DNA from 2 places in the Pseudomonas fluorescens genome. Region 2 is predicted to be linked to the other one. Evidence: riboswitches for the same ligand, from Rfam matches in the RefSeq annotation. Region 2 holds a riboswitch; the other holds the start of a gene.
The links. A riboswitch is a leader RNA that binds a small molecule or an ion and turns the genes downstream of it on or off. The one in region 2 is predicted to bind manganese.

Region 1: it holds a riboswitch for manganese, as region 2 does, so the genes downstream of both, E4T63_RS23170 (TMEM165/GDT1 family protein) here and mntP (manganese efflux pump MntP) in region 2, are expected to answer to the same signal.

The regions. Positions count from the first base shown of each region.
Region 1 is NZ_CP038438.1:5,036,036-5,039,444, reverse strand. Features, by position in the region: gene E4T63_RS23175 (M48 family metallopeptidase) at 331-1,149, shown strand; gene E4T63_RS23170 (TMEM165/GDT1 family protein) at 1,350-1,934, opposite strand; yybP-ykoY riboswitch at 2,023-2,147, opposite strand; gene E4T63_RS23165 (class I SAM-dependent methyltransferase) at 2,187-3,185, opposite strand; gene E4T63_RS23160 (2-hydroxyacid dehydrogenase) at 3,219-3,409, opposite strand, start outside.
Region 2 is NZ_CP038438.1:3,593,393-3,596,801, reverse strand. Features, by position in the region: gene E4T63_RS16325 (DUF72 domain-containing protein) at 46-759, shown strand; gene mntP (manganese efflux pump MntP) at 761-1,324, opposite strand; yybP-ykoY riboswitch at 1,333-1,504, opposite strand; gene E4T63_RS16315 (ATP-binding protein) at 1,715-3,091, opposite strand; gene E4T63_RS16310 (response regulator) at 3,088-3,409, opposite strand, start outside.

The DNA.
Region 1 (3,409 bases), 1.4 Mb from region 2:
CAACCACGCTGAGGACGATGGCGCCGGCCAGGGCGGCCACGGAAAACTGGATCGACTTGAACTTCATGGGAGCTCCGCACGCAAGAGGACGTCTGCGCTGTTGTATCGGCAGCAGGCATGGCGCCATGAGCGTTGAGCGGAACAAAGGGCGGAGGATGTCGCAAATGGATCGGTGCGCGACGCAGCGGCAGCAGACTTGCCGGGTGCTGTGAATTTTTTACGACAACAGCGGTGGGAAACTTCCGAAAGACGCTGCAACACGTCTGTTGTATCTGGCGCCGATACAATTCACCCCCTACGATACGCGGCAGGTTTTCAGGGAGCTTTTGAATGAACAAGACATTGGTTGTAAGTGCACTGAGCGCAGCGCTGTTGCTGGCCGGTTGTCAGTCGGTCAACACCACCAGCGGCGGAGCCGTCGGTGTGGAGCGCAAGCAGTACATGTTCAGCATGCTGTCCTCGCAAGAGGTCGACCAGATGTATGCCCAGTCCTATCAGAAGACCGTCGGCGAGGCGTCGAGCAAAGGCGTGCTGGACAAGACCAGCCCGGAGGCCAAGCGGGTTCAGGCGATTGCCAACCGGCTGATCGCCCAGGCACCGAACTTCCGCCCGGATGCGGCGCAGTGGCAGTGGGAAGTCAATCTGATCAAGAGCGACGAGCTCAACGCCAACTGCGGGCCTGGCGGCAAGATCATTTTCTACACCGGGCTGATCGATAGCCTGAAACTGACTGACGATGAAATCGCGGCGGTCATGGGCCATGAAATCGCCCACGCCCTGCGCGAGCACGGTCGTGAGGCGATGTCCAAAGCCTATGGCATTGAAATGGCCAAACAGGGTGCAGGTGCGTTGCTCGGTCTGGGTCAGGACAGCCTGGCGCTGGCCGACACCGTGGCCAATTACGGCATGACCTTGCCCAACAGCCGCGCCAACGAAAACGAAGCCGACCTGATCGGCCTGGAACTGGCCGCCCGCGCCGGGTACAACCCGAATGCGGCGATCACCTTGTGGAACAAGATGAGCAAGGCTTCGGAAGGCGCACCGCCGGAGTTCATGAGCACCCACCCGGCCTCGTCCAGCCGGATCGCCTCGCTGCAGGCGGCGATTCCAAAAGTCATGCCGCTGTACGAGAAAGCGCCGAAGTCCTAAGAGTCGAAGGACACAACGATTCTTCAGGTTGGGAGGGCTGTTGTGGCGAGGGGATTTATCCCCGATGGGCTGCGAAGCAGCCCCAAAACCTGCAAATGCGTTATGTCTGACACTCTGAGGAGGCAGGTTTGGGGGCGCTTCGCGCCCCATCGGGGATAAATCCCCTCGCCACAGTTAATTGTCAGATCACGGCTCAGGGGTTAAATCCAGCCACTGCTCTGCATCGCCTTGTACACCGCCACGATCGCCAGAATCAGGAACGCCGAAGCCGCCAGGCGACGGATCAAGGTCAGTGGCAGTTTCTCCGCAGCAAAATTACCCGCCAATACCACCGGCACGTTGGCAATCAGCATGCCCGCCGTGGTGCCGATGATCACCAGCCACAGCTCCGGATATTGCGCCGCCAGCATCACGGTGGCGATCTGCGTCTTGTCACCGATTTCCGCAAGGAAGAACGCGATCAGCGTGGTCAGGAAGGGGCCGAACTTGCGTGCGGTGCTGGCTTCATCGTCGTCCATCTTGTCCGGGACCAACGTCCACAGCGCAGTGGCGGTAAAGCTTGCGGCGAGAATCCAGTGCAGGACCGAGTCTGAGAAGAAGCTGCCGAACCAGGCGCCTACCGCACCGGCTGCTGCGTGGTTGGCCAGGGTCGCAGCGACAATACCGGCAATGATCGGCCAGGGTTTGCGAAAGCGAGCGGCGAGAATCAGCGCGAGCAGTTGCGTCTTGTCGCCGATTTCGGCCAAGGCAACGATTGCGGTGGGAACGAGTAACGAGTCCAGCATCAGGATTTTCCTAAGGGGCGGGTCGACACGGCTATGACACGTACAGCCTTCCCGCCCCGGGTAAGGTGTGCGTGTCATAGGTCTTGTCAAACCCTGCGATCCGTCTGGTGCGGACGCTTGGGTCGCATACGCCATGATCTGAGGATCAAGTATGTTGACGTATGCCGGACGAGCTTGGCGCTCGTGGGAGACTACTCCCCTAGGACGGAGCGGATTCTGCCTTCGCAAAACCGATAGAGCAAGAACAAATTTTCAGCCGCGCTTGGCCCGGTAAATCCGGAAACCATTGCCTTCGGCCTTGATTGCACACACGCCCAGATGCTCTTCGATCAGCGGCTGATACTTCAGGAAGCTGTTCGCAACCAAGCGCAGTTCGCCGCCGTTTTTCAGATGTTTGGCCGCTTTTCGCAGCAAGTTTTCGGTAGCGAAATAATCGGTGTGCACGCCGACATGGAACGGCGGGTTGCTCAGAATCGCGTTCAAACCCATCGGTGCAGCGTCGATACCGTCGCCGGTCAGCACTTCGGCGTCCAGACCGTTGGCCGCCAACGTCAGGCGACTGCTGGCGGCGGCGAAGGCATCGACGTCGAGCAAAGTCACCTGATTGTGCGGATAACGCCGTTTGACCGCCGCGCCCAAAACCCCGGCGCCACAACCGAAATCCAGCAGATGACCGCTCGGCAGTTTGTCCAGATGCTCAAGCAGCAGGGCGCTGCCGCGGTCCAGTCGACCATGGCTGAACACGCCCGGCAGGCTGATGACTTTAAGCGGGCCTTCGGCCAGCGGCAGCTCATAAGTCTGCGCCAGGCTTTCCAGCGATTTTGCTTCAGGCGCGTTGGCCACGGTGACCTGCCACAGTTGGCAGTGACGGGCGCTGTCGAGTTTGCGCGGCTTGCCGAACGGGTTGAGTTGCTTGGACGCACCCTCGATACCGCTGCGTTTTTCCCCGACCAGAAACACCTCGCGCCCGGGCAGACGTGCGGCCACGGCATTGAGGATGTAATCGGTCAGATCCTTGGACTTGGGCAAAAACACCACGGCGCTGTCGAATTCGCGTTCCGGCACATTCACACCGAAATGGCTGCGACCTTCGAAGCGCGCATCGAGTGCCGCTTGATCGCCGGCATGCCAGCACCAGCCGAACGCATTGGGCAGGCGCCCGAGCAAATCGTCGGCAGGCAAACCGGCCAACAACAGCGAACCCTGGAATAACTCGGCCTGACGAAGCAGTACTTCACTGCGCGGATCCATAACTGCTCCTTGGAAAAAAAGTGCCGCAGTTTATCAACTGACGACCCGCAGCGCTTTACCGCTGAAGAATGCCTGGGCGTTTTCGGTCAATTGGCCGACGATGCGTTGCCGCGCTTCGCGACTGCCCCAGGCGTTGTGCGGAGTGACGATCAGCCGTGGAATGTCGGCGGCCAGCAGCGGATTGCCGTTGACCGGCGGTTCGACGCTGAGCACGTCGGTGGCGG
Region 2 (3,409 bases):
GACCGTGGAGATTTTCATGCGTGAAGCGGCGAAGGGGCTTTTTTGATGTTCATCGGTTGCGCAGGCTGGAGTCTGGGGCGTGAGTATTGGCCGCAGTTTCCGGCCGAGGGCACGCATCTGCAGCGTTATGCCGCGCGGTTCGACTGCGTGGAAATCAACAGCTCGTTCTATCGCCCGCATCGGCGTCAGACCTATGCGCGCTGGGCGGATTCGGTGCCGCCGGGTTTTCGTTTTTCGGTGAAGGTGCCAAAGCAGATTACTCATGAGTTGCGTCTGCAAAACTGTGAGCAAGCGCTGGATGAGTTTCTCGGGCAGTGCGAAGGCCTGGCCGATAGGCTGGGGTGTTTGCTGGTGCAACTGCCGCCGTCGCTGGCCTTTGAGCCGGCACGCGCAGAGGCGTTTTTCGTGGCGTTGTGCCAACGCTTCGCCGGTGACGTGGTGCTTGAGCCACGGCATGAGTCGTGGGTGGTGGCGGCGCCGATGTTGCAGGCGTATCGGATTTCCCAGGTCGTGGTCGATCCGTCGCGGATCAGTACCGACGGTTCGGCGCAGGGCTGGGCGGGTGTGCGCTATTGGCGACTGCATGGCGCGCCACGGATTTATCACAGTGCTTATGAGCTGCCTTATCTGCAGCAGCTTGCGCAGAATATGCAGCTCTGCGCTGCTGAAGGCGCCAGCGTCTGGTGCATCTTCGACAACACCGCCAGTGGCGCCGCGTTGGGCAACGCGATGACACTGGCGGCGCTTGTCCAGACCTGACTCAGGCCGACAAGTGCTCGTACAGAATGGTCGCGCCGACGATCATCAGCACCACGCCACCGACGATTTCCGCACGCTTGCCGACGACCGCACCGAGCACCCGACCAAGCATCACGCCAATGGTCACCATGGTCATGGTCGCCACGCCGATGGCCGCTGCCGCCACCCAGATATTCACGTCGACAAACGCCAGGCCGACGCCGACTGCGAGGGCGTCAATGCTGGTGGCGAACGCGGTAACCGCGAGAATCAGGAACGAATGCTGGCCGGGTTTTTCTTCTTCCTCGTCTTCGTGTTTCAGGCCGTTGTAGATCATGTGCAGACCGAGAATCAGCAGCAGGGTGAAGGCGATCCAGTGGTCCCATTCGGCGACCCAGCGGGTGGCAGCCTGGCCGATCAGCCAGCCGATGATCGGGGTGATGGCCTCGATCACGCCGAAGATCAGACCGGTGCGCAGCGCTTCGGTCAGACGTGGTTTGTGCAGGCTGGAGCCTTTGCCGATGGCTGCGGCGAACGCGTCCGTGGACATGGCCAGAGCGAGAAATATGAGGGAAACAGGATTCACGGGGGCACACTTCCAGTCGGGCTATGAGTCAACGACACAACCACACGCCCGACTTCAGGCATGGATGTGTCGTCGGTCTCACCAACCAAAAGGTGTTCGTACCACGGCAGGTTGCCGAGAATGTTGATACGAACGCTTCCGAGGGACTCGGAAACAGGCTACTCCCCAACGAGGCTGCGGATCTTATGGGGGCAAACATGAAAATTTTGTCAAAAGCATTGAGGCGATCGATCAACACCAGACTCTGTGGCGAGGGAACTTGTCGAATCGTCGCACCGTCCCGCCGGGTCGCGCAGCGGCCCTTTCTTTGCCGAACAGCAGAAGGCCTGCTGCGCAGTCCAGCGGGAGCAAGCTCCCTCGCCACAATGCTTGTGCAGGGTTCGGGCGATGTTATTGACTCGAGAGCTCATTGATCCGCAACTCCGCACACAACCCGCCCTGCGGTCGGTTGTACAGCTGCAACGTGCTGCCGATCTTGCTGACGATCATCTGCACGATCGCCAACCCCAGTCCGGCGCCATTGCCGTGGCCGTGGCTGTAGAAACGCTCGAACAGCCGCGCGTATTCCTGCTCGTTGATCCCGGGCCCGCTGTCCTCGACGCTGATGTACACCGCGCCGCCCGCCTGCGGTTGCACCTGAACCCGTACCTCGCTGCCCGGCGGGGCGAAGTTCAGGGCGTTGGTCACCAGGTTCTGCAAGGCGATGGCGAGGGCCACCGGGTCGGTGTCGACCGGGCAGTGGTGGTCGCTGTCGAGGATCAGTTCGACGTCTTTTTCCAGGGCCAGCGGTGCCAGTTCGGCGAGCTCTTCGCGCACCAGTTCGGTCAGTTCCACGCTGCGGGTTTCGGGATTGGCCAGGTGCGGTTCGATGCGCGCCATGGTCAACAATTGACTGGCGATACGCGTCGCCCGATCCACCGCGCTGAGCAGATATTCCAGCGCCTCTTCGCGTTGTTGCGGGTTCGCCGCCAGTTGCGCGTTTTGCGCGTGGATCCGCAGGATCGCCAGCGGCGTGCGCAACTCGTGCGCGGCGTCGGCAATGAAGCGCCGCTCACGCGCCAGCAGATTGTCGATCTGCTGCAACAGGCGATTGAGCGCGGTCTGCATTGGTTCCAGATCGTGGGGCAGGGGGCTGAGGTGCAGCGGTTTCAGGGTTTCGGTGTCACGGCCGCGAATGCTCTGCGCCATGGCGCGCAACGGTTGCAGGCCCCAGCCGATGGTCAGCCAGATCAACGCAGCCAGTAGCGGTACGCCAATCAGGCTCGGCCAGACGGTGTGGCCGACGATGCGCTCGATCAGATCCTGGCGGATGTCGTCGCGCTCGCCGACCCAGATCAGCAGCCCTTGTTGCGAATCCTTGAGCAGGAACGCACACCAGTCGTGGCCGTTCTCCATCAGGTCATGGGAGCCGAGGGTGGTGGGCGGTGCGGCAAGCTCCGGCGCTTCGGCCGAGCGCACCAGCAACTGCCCGTCGCTGCGCCATACCTGAAAGGTCAGACGGGTTTCGTAAGGGTGCGCGGCCTCGCCGTCGCCGACCCGGCTCATGGCTTCATCGAAGGCCTGATAGAGCCGGCTCCAGTCGTTGTCGCCGGGCGCGCGCTGGGCCAGCACGCCTTGCAACAGGCGTGCGCTTTGTGCCAGTTGGGCATCATAGACCTCTTCGATTTCATGGTGACTGTCGCGCAGCACCAGCCAACTGATCAGCAGGTCGCCGATCAATACCAGAATCAGCACCGGCACCAGAATCCGCGCGCGTATGGAAATCATGGTTTGAGCTCCACCACATAGCCGACACCGCGCACGGTGCGGATCAAATCGCTCGAGAGTTTTTTGCGCAGGTTGTGGATCAGCACTTCGAGGGTGTTGCTCTCGACCCGATCCTGCCAGCCATACAGCGCTCGCGATAGGCGTTCGCGGGTGACGACCTTGCCGGGGCGGGCCATCAGTTGATGCAGCAGTTGATATTCCATCGGCGTCACCACCACGTCGGTGCCGTGCCAGGTGACCTGCTGCGTGACCGGATCCAGACACACTCCCGCATGCTCGAGCACCGGTTGCGCCCGGCCCTGGCTGCGGCGCAGCAAC